4 regions of the Streptomyces sp. NPDC001858 genome follow, and region 1 is predicted to be linked to each of the others. Evidence: riboswitches for the same ligand, from Rfam matches in the RefSeq annotation. Region 1 holds a riboswitch; each other region holds the start of a gene.

Region 1 (4,521 bases):
CCCAGCACGACCTCGAAGCGGCGTTCGCCATCGGCCTGGAGTAGGCCCCCGGCACCGGGCTGAGCGCTCCCGCCGGCAGTGTCGCGTCGTGCCGTCGTTCCGCCGCGGCGCCGTCGTGGCCGGTCGCGCAGTTCCCCGCGCCCCTTCAGGGCGCCGCCGACTTCGCCCGGCGCGCTCAGACCGCGGGAACGCAGCGGCCGTCCTGGGTCCGGTACTGCCAGCGCGCGCCGTCGGTCACCAGTTCCCGTACGGCGGTCACGAAGCGCTCCACGTGCTCGTCGGGGGTGCCCGCGCCGAAGCTCACCCGGATGGCGTTGAGGGACTTCTCGCCGGGGGCCGCCTCGGGGGCGCCGCACTCGCCCTGGCTGTGCAGGTCGCCGCCCAGGAGGGTGCGGACCAGCGGGTGGGCGCAGAACAGGCCGTCCCGGACGCCGATGCCGTACTCGGCCGAGAGGGCGGCGGCGAAGTGGGAGCTGTTCCAGCCCTCGACGACGAAGGAGATCACGCCGACCCGCGGGGCGTCGTCGCCGAACAGGGACAGCACCTTGACCTGCGGCACCTCGGCCAGGCCGGCCCGCACCCGCTCGATCAGGGCCTGCTCGCGGGCCACCAGCGTCTCGAAGCCGGCCTCGGTCAGCGCCTTGCAGGCCGCCGCGATGGAGTAGGCGCCGATCACGTTCGGGGAGCCGGCCTCGTGGCGGGCGGCGCTCTCGTGCCACTCCACGTCCACTCCCCCGTCCTCGCGCCGGGTGACCTTGCGGCTGGCGCCGCCGCCCGCGAGGTACGGGTCGGCCGCGACCAGCCAGTCGGCGCGGCCGGCCAGGACGCCGGAGCCGAAGGGCGCGTACAGCTTGTGGCCGGAGAAGGCGACCCAGTCGACGTCGAGGTCCCGCACCGACACCGGGTGGTGGGGGGCGAGCTGGGCGGCGTCCAGGACGATGCGGGCGCCGTGGGCGTGGGCGGCGGCCGCCAGCTCGCGCACCGGCCACAGCTCGCCGGTGACGTTCGAGGCGCCGGTCACGCAGACCAGGGCCGGCCCGTAGGGGTCACGGCCGGCGAGGGCGCGCTCCAGGGTCTCGACGGCCTGGCGCGGGGTGCGCGGGGCATCCAGGTAGGTGACCTCGGCGTCCTTCCAGGGCAGCAGCGAGGCGTGGTGCTCGGTCTCGAAGACGAAGACCTGACAGTCGGCGGGGAGGGCCGCGGCGAGCAGGTTGAGGGAGTCCGTGGTGGAGCGGGTGAAGATCAGCTGGTCGTCGGGGCGGCAGTCCAGGAACTCGGTGACGGTCCGGCGGGCGTTCTCGAACAGGTCGGTGGAGAGCTGGGAGAGGTAGCCGGCCCCGCGGTGGACGCTGCCGTAGTAGGGGGCGTAGGCCGCCACGTCGTCCCAGACGCGCTGGAGGGCGGGGGCGCTGGCCGCGTAGTCGAGCGCCGCGTAGGCGACCTCGCCGCCCGTGACGAGCGGGACGGTGACATCCCGGCCCAGAACGGGCAGAGGCGCACAAACGGTCCGGGCGGAGGCAGCGGTGGAGACGGAAACGGACATGACGGAACTCCCGTGTGAGGCAAGGGAAAAGTGAAAAGGGGTACGCGGAAGCGGGGCTCTGCGCCCTATCGCATTCGCTTGCTCACAGAAGGCTCCCTCGATGACCAGGATCCCTGGCCGCACGCTCTCAGAAGCGTGTGAGGGATCCGCGCTTGCCGTGCACCTTGTTGTGCGCGACCTGGTCTTCACCCGGGGCACCCCGCCACGGACGGAGGGTTGCCGGACAGTCGGCCGGGGCCTCATGACTGTCACTCATGACCTGACACAAGAACGTACGTGAGGTGATCGTCGCCCCGCAACCCATGTCCGGATCGCGGGACGACGCTCGGTGACGCCCGATGACCGCGCTACACGTTGCTGGCCGCCACCCAGCGCTCCAGCGAGCGCTTGGCCGCCCCGGAGTCGATCGACTCCGCCGCCTTCGCCATCCCGGCCCGCAGCTGCTCCGCCAGCGTCCCGGACCCGGGGTCCAGCGCCACGAGGGCCGCCGCCGAGTTCAGCAGCACGGCGTCCCGCACCGGGCCCGTCTCCCCGTCCAGGAGCCGGCGCGCGACCTCCGCGTTGAACGCCGGGTCACCGCCCCGCAGCGCCTCCACCGGCACCAGCTCGATGCCGACGTCACGCGGGTCGAAGCTCTCCTCGGCGACCTTGCCGTCGCGCACGACCCACACATGCGAGGTGGACGTCGTCGTCAGCTCGTCGAGGCCGTCGTCGCCCCGGAAGACCAGGGAGGAGTTGCCGCGCTCGGCGAGGACTCCGGCGATCATCGGTGCGATGCGCGGGTCCGCGACACCGACCGCCTGTGCCTTCACCCGGGCCGGGTTGGTCAGCGGGCCGAGGGCGTTGAAGACCGTCCGAATGCCCAACTGACCGCGCGCGGCGGCCACATGGCGCAGCGCCGGATGGAACTTCACCGCGAAGCAGAAGGTGATCCCCGCCTCCTCCGCGACCTCGGCCACCCGCTGCGGGGTCAGGTCGAGGTTGACGCCCAGCTGGCCCAGCACGTCCGAGGAGCCGGACGCCGAGGAGGCGGCCCGGTTGCCGTGCTTGACGACCTTCGCGCCCGTGCCCGCCACGACCAGCGCCGACATCGTGGAGATGTTGACCGTCTTGGCGCCGTCGCCGCCCGTGCCGACGATGTCGACGGTGCGGCCGGACACCTCGATGGTGTTGGCGTGCTCGTACATCGCCCGCACCACGCCGGTGATCTCCTCGACCGTCTCGCCCTTGGCCCGCAGCGCGACCACGAACCCGGCGATCTGGGCGTCCGTCGCCTCGCCGCGCATGATCTGGTCCATCGCCCAGGCCGTCGCGTCGGAGCTCTGGTCGTGGCCGTACAGCAGGGCGTTCAGCACCTCGGGCCAGGAACGGCCCGCCGCGGTGTCGCCTCCAGCGGGGGTCACAGCGCTCATGGGGCCGCTCCAGATGTCGTAGAAAGTGTGCCCCCACCCTATCCAGCTCAGGGCACGGGAAAGGGCCCCGTCCGGTCTTCGGACGGGGCCCTTCCAGCGCGCGTGGCGAGCGCAGCGATCAGTGGTGGCCGTGGCCGCTCGTGATCTCCTTGTACTCCTCGACGGTGGGCTTCGGGATCTGCTGGTCCTCGCCGAAGTACGCGCCGCTGATCTTGGCGCGCAGCTTCTCGGCGCCCGACACCTTGCGCTCGACGCCGTTCTCGTCGACCGCGGGGCCGATCGCGGCGGGCTCGTACTGCTCGTGCGCGGTGAGGGTGTGCAGCTGCTCCTGGCTGAGCGGCTCGTGGATCTCGACGAACTCACCGTGCGGCAGGCGCTTGATGGTGCCGGTCTCGCGACCGTGCAGCACCTTCTCGCGGTCCCGGCGCTGCAGGCCGAGGCAGATCCGCTTGGTGGCGATGTACGCGATGACCGGTCCGACGAAGAAGAAGATCCGGACGAACCAGGTGATCGCGTTGATCGACAGGTGGAAGTGGGTGGCCCACAGGTCGTTGCCACCGCCGACCAGCGTGATCATGTACATCGTGACCCAGGCGACGCCCAGCGCGGTGCGGGTCGGCGCGTTGCGCGGGCGGTCCAGGATGTGGTGCTCGCGCTTGTCGCCGGTGACCCAGGACTCGATGAACGGGTAGAGCGCGAGTGCCGCGAGGACCACGCCGAAGAGCACCAGCGGGATGAACACGCCCAGGACGAGCGTGTGACCCCAGAAGTTGACCTCCCAGCCCGGCATGAAGCGGATCAGACCCTCGGCGAAGCCCATGTACCAGTCGGGCTGGGCGCCGGTCGACACCTGGTCCGGACGGTAGGGGCCCATGGCCCAGATCGGGTTGATCTGCGCGACCGCCGCCAGGAGCGCGATCACACCGAAGACCAGGAAGAAGAAGCCTCCGGCCTTGGCGATGTACACCGGCAGGAACGGCATTCCGACGACGTTCTTGTTGTTCTTTCCGGCGCCCGCGAACTGCGTGTGCTTCTGGACCCAGACCAGGATCAGGTGGCCCACCAGGAGGCCGAGCATGATGCCCGGCAGCAGCAGGATGTGGATCGAGTAGAACCGCGGCACGATGTCGTGGCCCGGGAACTCGCCGCCGAACAGGAAGAACGAGATGTACGTGCCGACGATCGGCATGGACAGGATCGCGCCCTGGGTGAAGCGGACACCGGTGCCGGAGAGCAGGTCGTCCGGGAGCGAGTAACCGGTGAAACCGGTGAACATGCCCAGGACGAACAGCAGGAAGCCGAACAGCCAGCTGATCTCACGCGGCTTGCGGAACGCGCCCGTGAAGAACACGCGCATCATGTGCACGAACATGCCGGCGAGGAAGATCAGCGCCGCCCAGTGGTGGATCTGCCGGATCAGCAGACCACCGCGCACATCGAAGGAGATGTGCATGGTCGAGTTGAACGCCTCGGACATCAGCTGTCCCTGCAGCGGGACGTAGCTGCCGTGGTACTCCACCTCGGTCATCGACGGGTGGAAGAACAGCGTCAGATAGACACCCGTCA
Region 2 (4,521 bases), on a different contig from region 1:
TGGACCAGCGGGATGTCCTGGACGGTGACGGCGGCGGCCGTCACCCGGCCGAGGCCGTCGCGGGAGAACACCGTCTCGACGACGACCGAACCCGCGATCAGCTGACCGGCCAGCAGTCCGACGACGGTCAGCACGGGCAGCGAGGCGTTGCGCAGCGCATGCCGCAGATGGATCCGCAGCCGCCCGGCGCCCTTGGCCCGGGCGGTCTCCACATAGGCCTGGTCCAGCGCCGTGAACAGGCTCTTGGACAGCACCTGCGCGACCAGCGCGCCGGTCGGGATCGCCAGCGTCACCGCGGGCAGCACCAGACCGCGCCACCCGTCGTTGCCGAACGCCGGGAACAGCCGCAACCGGAACGAGAACACCTCCACGAGCAGCAGCCCGACCCAGAACGTGGGCACCGACACGCCCAGCGGGGGCAACGACAGCAGCAGCTGCCGCAGCCACCGCCGGCCGGTGTAGGTCGCCAGCACCGCGAGACCGCCGCCGCCCAGCACCGCGAGCAGCAGCGCCGCCCCGGTCAGCTGAAGGGTCCCCGGCAGCGCCTCGGCCAGGGTCGAGGTCACCGGCCGCCCGGTGGAGATCGAATCGCCGAAGTCCCCGCGCAGCGCCCGGCTGAGGTAGTCGGCGTACTGCGCGAGCACCGGCTTGTCGAAGCCGTACTGATGCCGCAGCGCGGCCAGTTGGGCCGGGTCGACCTGCCCGGTGTCCGCCCCGGCGCCGGCCATCGCCGACACCGGGTCACCGGGCAGGAAGTCCAGCACGAGGAAGGCCACCGTGTAGGCCGCCCACAGCACGCCGATCGCCTGCGCGACGCGTTTGACGACATAGAGACGCATGGCGGCCGTCAGCCGATCCAGGTGTCGTGCAGCTGGATCCGGCTGGAGGCGTCGAAGTCGAGCCGGTGCACCTTCTTCGACACCCCGAGCTGGGTCTGCAGCTCCACCACGGGGACGACGTACGCGTTGCGCACGATCAACTCCTGTGCTTGTGCGACCAGTTGCTTGCGCTTGGCGGTGTCGGCCGTCGCCGCCTGGTCGCTCAGCGCGGTGTCCAGGGCGCCGGCGGGCAGCTGGTAGAAGTTGGCCAGGCGGGTGGAGAACGAGCTGCGCAGTATGTCCGGGTCGGCGCGCGTCACATTGCCCCACACCACGTCGAAGTCACCGGACTGCAGCGTCGGCGCGAACTGGGTGACCGGCAGCTGCTTGAGCACCACGCCGATGCCGACGGCCTTGAGCTGCTGCTGGATCAGTTCCAGCGAGGGCTGGTTGGTGGCCGCGATGGGGAACCACGAGACGGTCAGGCTGAGCTTCTTGCCGTCCTTCGCCCGGATGCCGTCACCGCCGGTCTTCCAACCGGCCGCGTCCAGCAGGGACTTGGCCTTCGCCGCGTCCAGGGTCAGCTCCGCGCCGAGGTCGGAGTGGTCGGGGGTGGTGTGCGCCAGGATGCTGGTCGCCGGCTCGGTGCCGGTCGGGAACACGGTGTCCACGATCTGCTGCCGGTCGACGGCGTACGAGATCGCCTGCCGCACCCTGACGTCCTTCAGCGCCGGCCGGGAGTTGTTCAGCCCCAGGTTGAACACCACCCCGGGATTGGCCCGTTGCTGAAGGTCCACCTGGCCGCCGCTCTTCAGCGCCGACTCGTTGGACCTGCCGACGCCGCTGATCGCGTCCACCTGCCCGGACTGGAGGCTTCCGGTGCGCACACCCGCCTCCGGCACCACCTTGAACACCAGCTTGTCCAGGTACGCCTCGCCCTTCTTGGTCCACAGCGCGGAACCCCAGGCGTACCCGGCGCGCCTGGCCAGGGTGATCGACTGGTTCTGCACATAGTCCTTCAGCACGAACGACCCGGAACCGACCACGCCCTGGCTGCACTTGTCCTGCGGGCTCTTCTTCACGCTCGCCGACGACTCGATGCCCAGCGAATGCGTCGCGGTCGCCTGGAGGAACTGTGCGTTGGGCTGCTCGAACGCGACCCGGACCGTGAGCGGATCGACGACGGTCGTGCTCTTCACGCCGCTCAGATACCCCTGCGCCAGCGTGCCCAGGGCGCCGAGCTTCGGCACCGCGTCGAAGTTGTCCTTGACCACCTGGGCGGTCAGCGCCGACCCGTCGCTGAAGGTGACGCCCGATCTCAGATGGAAGGTGAAGGTCGTGGCGTCGGCGCTGATGTCCCAGCTCTTCGCGAGCCAGGGCACGATCTTGCCGGTCTCGGGGTCCTGGTCGGTCAGCGAGTCCACGATCTGGCGCAGCGAGTAGATCGTGTCGTTGCTGCCCACCTGCTGGGGATCGACGCAGCCGGCGTCGGAACCGACGGCGAAGGTCAGTGTGCCGCCGGAGCGGGCCTCACCGCCGCCGCTGCTCGAACTGCCGTCGCCGCCCGCCGAGCAGGCGCTCAGCAGCACGCCGCTCGTCACGAGTGCCGCCAGGGCCGCCCACCGGGTGGGCCGGGAATCCGTACGCGCTATCACGGAATGGTTCTCCTATTCCGAAGCCGTCGCGCACATGCCCGTTCAGCACATTCCGGGCACGGCGACGCAGGGGAAGTCGACTGCGAGGGGAAAAAGAAAGGGGGAAGGGAAGAGAGGGAGGCCGGGGGGATCGCCGGAGACGCCGACGGCGGGCGTCGGACGCAGAGGTGACGTGCGGTCAGCCGCAGCACGCGGGCGTGCGGAGACGAGCTACGCGGAGGTGCTAGCGGGAGGTGCTACACAGACAGCCGGCGAAGCGCTGGAGATCGATGTGGCGTCGGCGCGAGAGTCCGGAGAACGCCGCCGCGGCGGCGAGAGAGGCACTCAGGTTGCAGTCGATCCGCATGCCGGTCCCTCCCCTCCCAAGCCCCGCTGCCGGGGCCACGCGCTTGCAGGGTCGTCGACCCCGCCGGGCTTTCACCTGGAGCACCCCACCGCGCAGGAGGGTTGCCGGTCAGCAAGCCAGGGCTTGACGCTGACACTCAATGCCACCCACGATCCTACGGATCACTTCCGCGACCCGTCAATATCGCCATATCGTCGGCCCGGGTTCCCTCGGGAACGGAAACGCGGGTGCGGCGCGCCGATGAGTCTGCCGACGTCCACCGGTCTACCTTCCGACCGGGACGACCAAAGCATCGGGAGCACGCCATGGGCCTCATCCACATCGAGATGTTCACCACCCTCGACCTCGTCGCGCAGGCGCCCGGCGGCCCGGACGAGGACCCGGAGGGGTTCCCGTTCGGCGGCTGGCAGGCGCCCCTGCTGGACGAGGTCGCCGGGGCGCAGATCGGCGCCGCCTACGAGGGCACGGACGCCCTGCTGCTCGGCCGGCGGACGTACGACATCTTCGCCGCCTACTGGCCGCACCAGAAGGGCGGCGAGGACGGCGAGATCGCGACGCTCTTCAACAGCGTCCCCAAGTACGTGGCCTCCCGCGGCAGGCCCGACCTCTCGTGGGCCGGATCCACGCAGCTCGGCCCGGATCTGCCCGGCGCGGTGCGCGAGATCCGCGACCGGCACGAGCATGTGAAGGTCGTCGGGAGCCTGAACCTGGTGCAGAGCCTGCTGCGCGAGAAGCTTTTCGACCGGCTCGACCTGTGGGTGCACCCGATCGTGCTCGGCGTCGGCAAGAAGGTGTTCGACGGCGGCGCGGTGCCCACGAACGTCACCCTCCTCGAACCGCCGGCCGCCGGTCCGAAGGGAACGGTGTACCTGCGCTACGGGCTGGCCGAGGGCACGCCCGGCACGGGTGACATGAGCGCACCCGACCGCGGCGTCGCGCGCGACGCCTGAAGCTGATGCGGTCTTCACAACTCCGTCCCATAACCTCGTCGGAGAGACGTCGGATGCCCCGTGCATCCGCTCTGAGGAGGCGATGGTGCTCGGAAGGGACATGCGGCTGCTCGTGGGCGCCGTGATCGTGGCCTGTGTGGTGCTCGTCGGCTCCCGCGCGCCGAACGACGCGCCCGGCGACGGGTCGCTGCCCGTCGACGCCGCCCGGGATGTCGTGCCGAACCGCGTCATGACGTGGAACATCTGCAACCCCTGCGAACTGAGCAACGCCGACCGCGCCGGGGAGATCGCCGCGTACGCGCCCCAGGTGATCGGCCTGCAAGAAGCGTGCGTGGGGGACGTCGAGCGGATCCGGGGCTATCTGAAGGACCGTTACGGGCTCGACTACCACGTCGAGTACGGGTCGGTGCTGCGCAACTGGGGCCGCTGCGGGGGAGCGCCGTGGAGTCCGGGGGGCTACGGCCAGGCGCTCCTGTCGGCGGCGCCGATGACGAACCCGGTCACGGTCGAATACCCCGACGGCGGATCCGAGGACCGCGGGTACATGGCGGTCACCACCAAGGTGGACGGCCGGTCCGTGCGGGTCTTCAACACGCACTTCGCCGAACGGCGACAGGAGGAGGTCCGAGCGGGCCAGGCCGACGTGCTCGCGGCAGCCGTCGCCCGGCACGACCGCGCGATCGTCCTCGGCGACTTCAACGCCGTGCCGGACGCTTCCGAGCTCACCGAGATGTGGGCCGTGGCCGCGGACA
Region 3 (4,521 bases), on a different contig from region 1:
GCAGCTCCCAGTACGCCCCCGCCTCCCGGGACAGCACCAGCGCGCAGCCCTCGTCGGAGACCACCGGGACCTCCTTGGCGACCAGGTTCATGCCGTCGCGGACGGGGTTGACCAGGGCGACGTCCGCGAGGCGGTAGGCGGCCAGGGAGCGGGCGAAGTCGTCCTTGAGGTTCAGCAGGACGGGCGTCCAGTCGGGCGTGCCGTACGCGGCGTTGATCTCGTCCGTCACCCGCCGCACCTCGGCCATGTAGTCGCGGTAGACGGCGAGGTCCTGGCGGGAGGGGTAGGCGAACGCCACATGGACGACGCGCTCGCGCCACTCGGGGCGGTCGTCGAGCAGCTGCCGGTAGGCCAGCAGTCCGCGCACGATGTTCTTGGACAGCTCGGTGCGGTCGACCCGGACGATCGCCTTCCGGCCCTCCCCGCCGATCTCCTCGCGCAGGGCGGCGATCCGCTCCTCGACGTCCGGCCGGTGCGAGCGCTCCCGCAGGAAGTCGGCGTCGGCCCCGAGCCCGTGCACGCCGACCTGTGTCTTCCCCGGCCCTCCGGCGAACTCCGCGCAGCACGCGGTGAACGCGTCCGCCCAGCGGTGGGTCAGGAAGCCCAGGCGGTCCGCGCCGAGCATGCCGGTCAGCAGCTGCTCCCGGATGTCCTGCGGCAGCAGCGCGAAGTAGTCCACCGGGGCCCACGGCGTGTGGGAGAAGTGGCTGATCCGCAGGTCGGGGCGGAGTGCGCGGAGCATGCCCGGGACCAGGCACAGGTGGTAGTCCTGGACGAGGACGGCCGCGCCGTCCGCCGCCTCCTCCGCCAGGGCCTGCGCGAACGCGCGGTTGTACGTCTCGTACGCGGCCCACTGGCGGCGGAACTCCGCGTCGAACACCGGTTCGAGCGGGGTCTGGTAGAGCAGATGGTGGATGAACCACAGGACCGAGTTCGCGATGCCGTTGTACGCGTCGGCGTGCACGTCGGCCGGGATGGGCAGCATGCGCACGCCCTCCTCGCCGACCCCGCGCCGGACCGCCTCCCGGTCGCCGTCGGACAGCGCCGAGCACACCCACAGCGCGCCCGCGTCCGGCCCGATGGCCGACAGGCCGGAGACCAGCCCGCCGCCGCCGCGTTTCGCGCGCAGCGAGCCGCCCTCGTCGACCGTGTACGAGACCGGGCCGCGGTTGGACGCGACCAGGACCTGAGCAGCTCCACCGGTGGTAGCCATAGACCTCAACCTAGCCCGCTCCGGAAACGCTCAAACGTACGGTCGCCCTGTGTGGCCAGGACGTATACAACAGGTGTGCGGTGCCGCGACGGCGTCACGCGACCTTGCGGGACTGGTACTCCGCGATCTCCGCCATCGGCGGCCGTTCCTCGGTGTCCACCGAGTAGGTGCGCGGTTCGAACCCGTCCGAGCTGCGTTCGAACTGGGTGAGCGAGGGGCGGATCAGATGCCCGCGGGCCAGCCGGAGCTGGGCGGTGCGGTAGATCGCCGCAGCCATCCGGCCCAGGGCCTGACCGTCCTGATGGCGGTGTTTGCGCACGCCGACGTCGACCTGGGCGAGGGCGTCGAGGCCCACCAGGTGCAGGGCGTCGACCAGCATGCCCAGCTCCACGCCGTAGCCGACCGGGAACGGCAGCTGCTCCAGCAGGCTGCGGCGGGCCGCGTACTCGCCGCCGAGCGGCTGCACGAACCCGGCCAGCTGCGGCCAGTGCATGTTGAGCAGCGGCCGGGCCATCAGCTCGGTGACCCGCCCGCCCTGGCCGGCGGCGCCGCTCAGCGGACGGTCGTACATGCCCTTGACGAGGTCCACGTCCGGGTCGGTGAGCAGCGGGCCGACGATGCCCGAGACGAAGTCGGAGGAGAACTCCTTCAGGTCGGCGTCGATGAAGCAGACGATGTCCCCGCCGGTGACCAGCAGCGAGCGCCACAGGACCTCGCCCTTGCCGGGCACGGCCGGTATGCGCGGCAGGATGTCGTCCCGGTGCACGACCCGGGCCCCGGCCGCCGCGGCGACCTCGGCGGTCCGGTCGGTCGATCCGGAGTCGACGACGACGATCTCGTCGACGAGCGGGACCTGCCGCATGAGGTCGTGGCGGATGATCGCGACGATGTCGCCGACCGTGGCCTCCTCGTTCAGCGCGGGCAGGACCACGGACACCGACCGGTTCGTGGCGCGCTTGGCGGCCAGGATCCGGTGCAGCGGGCGATCGGTCACCGACCAGGAACGGGTGGCCAGCCAGCGCTCGACCTCTTCCAGCACGGCGGCTCCTCACATCTCGCGGTACATCTCGCGGTTCGGACGACTATCTCAACGATCCTGGGCTTCGGTTACAGTCTTGAACAACGCGGATGACCATCGCATGTCCGAGGTCGCTGTCGTCTACAACTTAATACCGCTCATCCAGAGGGGCAGAGGGATACGGCCCGATGAAGCCCCGGCAACCCTCCAGCCGGTCTGACCACGTCGTCGTGGTGAGGCTCCCGGCTCGGGAAGGTGCCAAATCCGTCTCACGGCGAAGTGCGTCGTGAGGAAGATGAGGAGAAAGGGCCTCCCCTCCATGGCTGCGCAGCCTGTTGCAACCGAATCCACCGCTTCCTCCGCTTCCGGGGTCGACCTCGGTCCCGCGGCGGCGTTGAACTGCCGGGAGTGCGGTCACCGCGTCCCCCTCGGGCCCGTCTTCGCCTGCGAGGAGTGTTTCGGCCCGCTGGAGATCGCGTACGACTTCTCCTCCTACGACACGGAGGAGCTCCGCAAGCGCATCGAGGCGGGCCCCGCGAACATCTGGCGCTACGCGCCCCTCCTGCCGGTCCCGGCCGACGTCGCGGACAAGCCGAACATCAACCCGGGCTGGACCAAGCTCGTCCAGGCCGACAACCTCGCCCGTGAGCTGGGCGTCGACGCCGGAAAGCTCTTCGTCAAGGACGACTCCGGCAACCCGACGCACTCCTTCAAGGACCGCGTCGTCGCACAGGCCATCGAGGCGGCGCGCGCCTTCGGCTTCACCACCCTCTCGTGCTCCTCGACCGGCAACCTGGCCGGCGCCGTGGGCGCGGCGGCGGCCCGCGCCGGCTTCCGCTCCTGCGTGTTCATCCCGCACGACCTGGAGCAGGGCAAGGTCGTCATGGCCGCGGTCTACGGCGGCGAACTCGTCGGCATCGAGGGCAACTACGACGACGTCAACCGCTTCTGCTCCGAGCTCATCGGCGACCCGGCGGGCGAGGGCTGGGGCTTCGTCAACGTCAACCTGCGGCCGTACTACGCGGAGGGGTCCAAGACCCTGGCGTACGAGATCTGCGAGCAGCTCGGCTGGAAGCTTCCCGATCAGCTGGTCGTGCCGATCGCCTCCGGCTCGCAGCTCACGAAGATCGACAAGGGGCTGCAGGAGCTGATCAAGCTCGGGCTCGTCGAGGACCGGCCGTACAAGATCTTCGGCGCTCAGGCCGAGGGCTGCAGCCCGGTGTCCGTCGCGTACAAGGCGGGGCACGACGTCGTCCGTCCGCAGAAGCCGAACACCATCGCCAAGTCGCTGGCCATCGGCAACCCGGCGGACGGTCCGTATGTGCTCGACATCGCGCGTCGGACCGGCGGTGCGGTGGAGGACGTGACGGACGAGCAGATCGTCGACGCGATCAAGCTGCTGGCGCGGACCGAGGGCATCTTCGCGGAGACCGCCGGCGGGGTGACGGTGGGTGTGACGCGGAAGCTGATCGAGAACGGTCTGCTCGACCCGACGCTCACGACGGTCGTGCTGAACACGGGCGACGGTCTCAAGACGCTCGACGCGGTGGCCGGCACGGGACTGACCGCGACCATTCGGCCCAACCTGGAGTCGTTCCACGAGGCGGGTCTCGGCTAGTCACTGCCCTGTGCCCCTGTGGGGGCGCGTCACCTGACCGGAGGTCGAAAGTCATGAGCGTCACCGTCCGCATCCCCACCATCCTGCGCACCTACACCGGCGGTTCGGCCGAGGTGAAGGCCGAGGGGGCGACCCTCGGCGAGGTCATCGCCGACCTGGAGCAGCACCACACCGGCATCGCCGCCCGCGTTCTCGACGATCAGGGCAAGCTGCGCCGGTTCGTCAACGTGTACGTCAACGACGACGACGTCCGCTTCGAGCAGGGTCTGGAGACGCCGACCCCGGACGGCGCCGGCGTCTCGATCATTCCGGCGGTCGCGGGCGGCTGAGAGGTCGCTGTACCCGCCGGTAGTACCCATCGGTAGTAACCGTCGGTAACAGTGATTACCGAGCGTTCATCGAATTGCCCTCTCCGCGATAGAAGCGGAGGGGGCAATTCAGTGTGGTTGAGCGCGGTACAGTTGGGGAACCCGGTCCGGATCAACGGATCCGGAGCCTTTGATTTCTGCCCCACGCCCGATAAGAAGCAGCCAAAGTGTGCATACCTTTCGCGGCTTTTGTGGCCTTTGTGGGGCCCGACTTGCCCCGAATTCAGGCGAATTCTCGCCACATTCCCGATCCTTTGCGTCCAGAATTCTCGTCCAAGTGACCTGTTGCAGAGGGCAGTTGGAC
Region 4 (4,521 bases), on a different contig from region 1:
CCGACGTGCTGGAGATCGGCGGCCGACTGGGCCTGGACCGCGACGGCCTCGGCCGGTTCCTCCCGCAGGGCAGTTCCGCGAGCTTCGCGCTGCAGCGGGTCGTCGACGCCGGCGGCATCCTCGACCGCATCTCCGCCCACGCGGGCAAGCTGCTCGCCAAGGACGTCCGGCTGTTCGAGGAACTCGCCGAGGGGGCCGCGCAGGGAGCAGATCCGGGACCGACGCGGGAGGCCGCCCGTGCGGCCCTGCGCGCGATGGGTCTGTGAGGAATATCCCGGAATCTCTACGGTGAGCGGGCACCGTCCAACGGCGGAAAGGGACGGCCCGCGGTGTCCGCGTCGGCCTCGCAGCCGTCGCTGGGCGCGCCCAGCAGCCGGGACGCCGTACCCGGACGTTGCTGCCCGCCTCCGGCTGAGCCCCCGAGGCTGCGGGTACTCACCTGGTGGACGCCCCCTTGACGGGCGGTCGGGGCGGATCGACACTCGAACCGGGAATCCTAGTGAACAGGTAGGGAAGGTAGAGCCAATGGGGCGACGGAAGCCGATCAGCGGCCGAGCGAGCCGCACGGCATGGTCCTCGCCCCTTCTCACCTCCCGCCGTCACATCGACCTGCAGCGCGTCTGCAGCGCGATCAGCTCCCAGGGCTGAGCCGGACCCCTCCCCGCGCCGAACCGCACCGGCGGTGTCCCCCCTCGGGACACGGCCGCACCCGGCGCGCGCGGACGAGGTCCACACCTCCCTGTTCGACGTCGCATCCGCCGCCGCGCGCACCTCGCTGCGCGCCTCGCCCCCGGGGAGAGTCATGTCCGTCACACCACTGGCCGCCGTCCACCCGTCCGCCCGGCCCGCACCCGTCTTCCGGGGGCGGATCGGCCGCGACGCGCGCAGCGGCCACTACGCGGTGCCGCGCCGCTACCGCCTCCACCTGGCCGCGGCCGACCCCGACTGTCTGCGCATCGCCGTCACCCACAGCCTCCTCGGCCTGGAGAGGGCCTGCCCGGTCACCTTCCTGCCCGCCGTCCCGGACAGTCCCGACGGCGGCCACAGCGCGCTGCGCCCGCTGTACGACGCCAGCGCGCACAACTACCGCGGACCGGCCCTCGCGCCGGTGCTCAGCGACGACTGGTCCGGGCGCATCGTCAGCAGCCACGGCCCCGACATCGCCCGCGACCTCGCCCGCAGGTTCGGCGGCGGGCGGGCCACGCTGTACCCGTGCGGCGCCGAGTCGCAGATCGAGGCCGTCGAGCGGATGTGCGCGCAGGGCATCGAAGCGGCGGCCCAGCGCGCCGGAGCCGCCGACGCCGAGGAGGCCGAGCGCACCGCCGCCCTCGCCACGCTGCTCGACACGCTCGGCGTGCTGGAGCGCGGCCTCGGGGTGCACGCCTATCTGATCAGCGATCAGATCACCGCGGCCGACGTCGAGTTGTGGGTCGCCCTGGTCCAACTCGACACCGTGCACCGCTACCACCTGGACGCGGCGGCCGTGCACCGCATCGCGGACCATCCCGCCCTGTGGGCCTACGCCCGCCGGCTGGCCGCCCACCCGGCCTTCAGTGCCCACCTCGACCTGGACGCCATCGCCCGCCGCCACCACGCCCGTTGCCAGGGCCTGGAGGCCGCCGGCGCCGCCGTCCAGATCCTGGACTGGGAGACCCACGCGGCGGACGGTTCGGCGGTCCGACCGCAGGTCGAACGGCCCTGACCCGGTCCATCCACTGGACCGCCGTTGACATTCGTTCGGGCAACTGTCTTACTTACGGCCCAGAACGGTCATGAGCGTCAGCGACAAGCCCTGGCTAGCTGACCGGCAACCCTCGCTCCGCGGTGGGGTGCCCCAGGTGACGACCGGACCGACGTTTCGGTAATGACGTATCGGTAAGCGCGAGGGCCCCTCGGGGGCCGGAACAGTGACGGTGACGGACATGTACGCAGCTCTTCGGACGGCGCCCCGCCGCCCCCGGGGCTGCGTACGGCCGTACCTCGACATCCTCGTCGCCAACCGCGCCGTCGACCTCCTGCGTGTGAACAGCGCACTGTGTACCGCACCGGGCCGCGCCCGCTGTCGGGGCTGAACGAACCCCTCGCACCCCAGCCCCGCCGCCCCGCCTCCGCGTTCCTGACGAACACCGCCCGAGCGGTGTGCCGTTGTCCGCCCCACCCCGGTCTCCTGTACGCATCCGTGCGCCATGCCCTGTTCGCGCCCCCGCAGCGGTCCCCGCCGCCGAGCCGAAGCGCGTCCGGCCACGCACGTCCGCCGTGACCCGGGGTGTCCGACTCCCGCCGGAGCCCCTCATGAGTGAACCCCCAGGCGCCGTGACCCTCGCCGAGGCCGCGCCCGCCGTCGACGTCCCGCCGGCGAAGCTCACCGCCCAGCGCGTCCAGCCGCTGCGCAAGCCCGGACGCTGGATCGCCACCGCCGTGGTCCTGGTCCTGGTGGCGCAGTTCACGCACGGGCTGATCTCCAACCCCTTCTACCAGTGGGACCGGTTCGGCTACTGGTTCCTGCGGCCGGTCATCCTGGACGGACTGCTGATCACCCTGGAAGTGGCCGCGTACAGCGCGGTGCTGGGCCTCCTCGGCGGCATCCTGCTCGCCCTCGCCCGGCTCTCCAGGAGCCCGGTGCTGCGCGCGGTCAGCTGGACCTACGTCTGGGCGCTGCGCTCCATCCCGCTGATCGTGGTGCTGCTCTTCCTGTACAACTTCAGCGCCCTGTACCAGACCCTGAGCGTGGGGGTTCCCTTCGGTCCGGCGTTCTTCCGCTTCGACGAGTCCCGGCTGGCCACCGACATGGTGATCGCCGTCGTCGGCCTCAGCCTCAACGAGGCCGCCTACGCGGCCGAAGTGGTCCGCGGAGGCATCCTCTCCGTCGACCAGGGCCAGCACGAGGCGGCCGCCGCGCTCGGCCTGCCCAAGCGCTACCAGTTCTGGAAGATCGTCTTCCCGCAGGCCCTGCGGTCGATCACGCCGAACTACGTCAACCAGCTGATCGGCCTGGTCAAGTCCACCTCGCTGGTCTTCTACGTGTCGCTGCTCGACCTGTTCGGCACCGCGCAGACCATGGGGGCCACCTACCCCGGCGACATCGTGCCGCTGCTGCTGGTCGTCACCGTCTGGTACCTGATCCTGACCAGCCTCGTCTCCGTCGTCCAGTTCTACGTCGAGCGGTACTACGCCCGGGGCGCCACGCGTTCCCTGCCGCCGACGCCGCTTCAGAAACTGCGGACCGGTCTCACCGACCTGCGGGCCCGCATCCGCCGGGAGGCCGCCGTATGACCACCGAGACCGTGCAGAAGAGCGCCGGCACCGCCGCGGTCGTCCCCGCCGCCGTCGAGGTGCACGACGTGCACAAGTGGTACGGCGCCCACCGGGTCCTGGACGGGGTGAGCCTGACCGTGCGGCCCGGCGAGGTCACCGTGATCCTCGGCCCGTCCGGCTCCGGCAAGTCCACCCTGCTGCGGGTCGTCAACCACCTGGAGAAGCCCGAGATCGGCTACGTCAGCGTCAACGGCGAGCTGATCGGCGTCCGCCGGCACGGCGACCGGCTGCGCGAGCTGAGCGAACGCGCCATCCTGGCCCAGCGCAGCCGCATCGGCTTCGTCTTCCAGAACTTCAACCTCTTCCCGCACCTGACCGTGCTGGACAACGTCGCCGCCGCACCGGTCGCCACCGGCAGGCTCGCCAAGCCCGTCGCCCTGGAACTGGCCCGCGAACTCCTGGACCGGGTGGGCCTCGCCGACAAGGCCGGCGCCTACCCCCGGCAGCTGTCCGGCGGCCAGCAGCAGCGCGTCGCCATCGCCCGCGCCCTCGCGCTGCGCCCCGGCGTCATCCTCTTCGACGAGCCCACCTCCGCCCTCGACCCCGAGCTGGTCGGCGAGGTCCTCGCCGTCATCAAGGACCTGGCGACCAGCGGCACCACGCTCGTCATCGTCACCCACGAGGTCGGCTTCGCCCGCGAGGTCGCCGACCGGGTCGTCTTCATCGACGAAGGCAAGATCGTCGAGCAGGGCCCGCCCGGCGAGGTACTCGACCGACCGCAGCACGAGCGGACGCGGGACTTCCTCAGCAAGGTGCTCTGACCCCCCCGCTCGCGAGCACCCCACGACTTCCCCCCACGCCGCACCACCCTCCGAACGACCCTCCGAACCACCTTCCGAACCACCCTCTGAGCCACAAAGGACGGCCATGTCTGCCCACTTCACCCGACGCAGCCTGATTCGCGGCATCACCGCGGCGACCGCGGTCGCCACCCTCGCCACCGGGCTCGCCGCCTGCGGTGGTGACAGCGAGGCGGCCACCACGACCGGCAGCTCCGCCGGCACGGTGACCATCGGCCGGGTGTCCAACGGCGCCGCCGAGGAAACCGCCCTGAAGGTCTCCGAGGTCAAGTCCATCAGCGCCGAACTGCCCGACGCGATCAAGAAGAGCGGCAAGCTGAACATCGGCATCGGCGCCCTGCCCTCCGGCTTCGCCCCGCTGGCCTATATCGGCGACGACCAGAAGACCCTCACCGGGGCCGAGCCC

What was found. Region 1 has a riboswitch for S-adenosylmethionine ahead of ACWCPF_RS16815 (aminotransferase class V-fold PLP-dependent enzyme). Riboswitches for the same ligand answer to the same signal wherever they lie in the genome.
Region 2: linked by a shared signal. The riboswitch ahead of ACWCPF_RS41115 (putative leader peptide) and the one ahead of ACWCPF_RS16815 (aminotransferase class V-fold PLP-dependent enzyme) in region 1 are both predicted to bind S-adenosylmethionine.
Region 3: linked by a shared signal. The riboswitch ahead of thrC (threonine synthase) and the one ahead of ACWCPF_RS16815 (aminotransferase class V-fold PLP-dependent enzyme) in region 1 are both predicted to bind S-adenosylmethionine.
Region 4: linked by a shared signal. The riboswitch ahead of ACWCPF_RS31525 (amino acid ABC transporter permease) and the one ahead of ACWCPF_RS16815 (aminotransferase class V-fold PLP-dependent enzyme) in region 1 are both predicted to bind S-adenosylmethionine.

Annotation. Positions count from the first base shown of each region.
Region 1 is NZ_JBSFEV010000010.1:50,284-54,804, forward strand. Features, by position in the region: gene ACWCPF_RS16810 (Lrp/AsnC family transcriptional regulator) at 1-44, shown strand, start outside; gene ACWCPF_RS16815 (aminotransferase class V-fold PLP-dependent enzyme) at 176-1,543, opposite strand; SAM riboswitch class IV at 1,687-1,803, opposite strand; gene trpD (anthranilate phosphoribosyltransferase) at 1,891-2,955, opposite strand; gene qcrB (cytochrome bc1 complex cytochrome b subunit) at 3,074-4,521, opposite strand, start outside.
Region 2 is NZ_JBSFEV010000053.1:20,436-24,956, forward strand. Features, by position in the region: gene ACWCPF_RS41105 (ABC transporter permease) at 1-839, opposite strand, end outside; gene ACWCPF_RS41110 (ABC transporter substrate-binding protein) at 848-2,473, opposite strand; gene ACWCPF_RS41115 (putative leader peptide) at 2,697-2,819, opposite strand; SAM riboswitch class IV at 2,854-2,963, opposite strand; gene ACWCPF_RS41120 (dihydrofolate reductase family protein) at 3,125-3,769, shown strand; gene ACWCPF_RS41125 (endonuclease/exonuclease/phosphatase family protein) at 3,852-4,521, shown strand, end outside.
Region 3 is NZ_JBSFEV010000004.1:59,161-63,681, forward strand. Features, by position in the region: gene ACWCPF_RS06975 (alpha,alpha-trehalose-phosphate synthase (UDP-forming)) at 1-1,213, opposite strand, end outside; gene ACWCPF_RS06980 (glucosyl-3-phosphoglycerate synthase) at 1,308-2,252, opposite strand; SAM riboswitch class I at 2,387-2,533, shown strand; gene thrC (threonine synthase) at 2,551-3,849, shown strand; gene ACWCPF_RS06990 (MoaD/ThiS family protein) at 3,903-4,178, shown strand.
Region 4 is NZ_JBSFEV010000028.1:90,676-95,196, forward strand. Features, by position in the region: gene ACWCPF_RS31515 (NAD(P)-dependent oxidoreductase) at 1-266, shown strand, start outside; gene ACWCPF_RS31520 (glutathione S-transferase C-terminal domain-containing protein) at 803-1,702, shown strand; SAM riboswitch class IV at 1,769-1,888, shown strand; gene ACWCPF_RS31525 (amino acid ABC transporter permease) at 2,293-3,273, shown strand; gene ACWCPF_RS31530 (amino acid ABC transporter ATP-binding protein) at 3,270-4,076, shown strand; gene ACWCPF_RS31535 (ABC transporter substrate-binding protein) at 4,183-4,521, shown strand, end outside.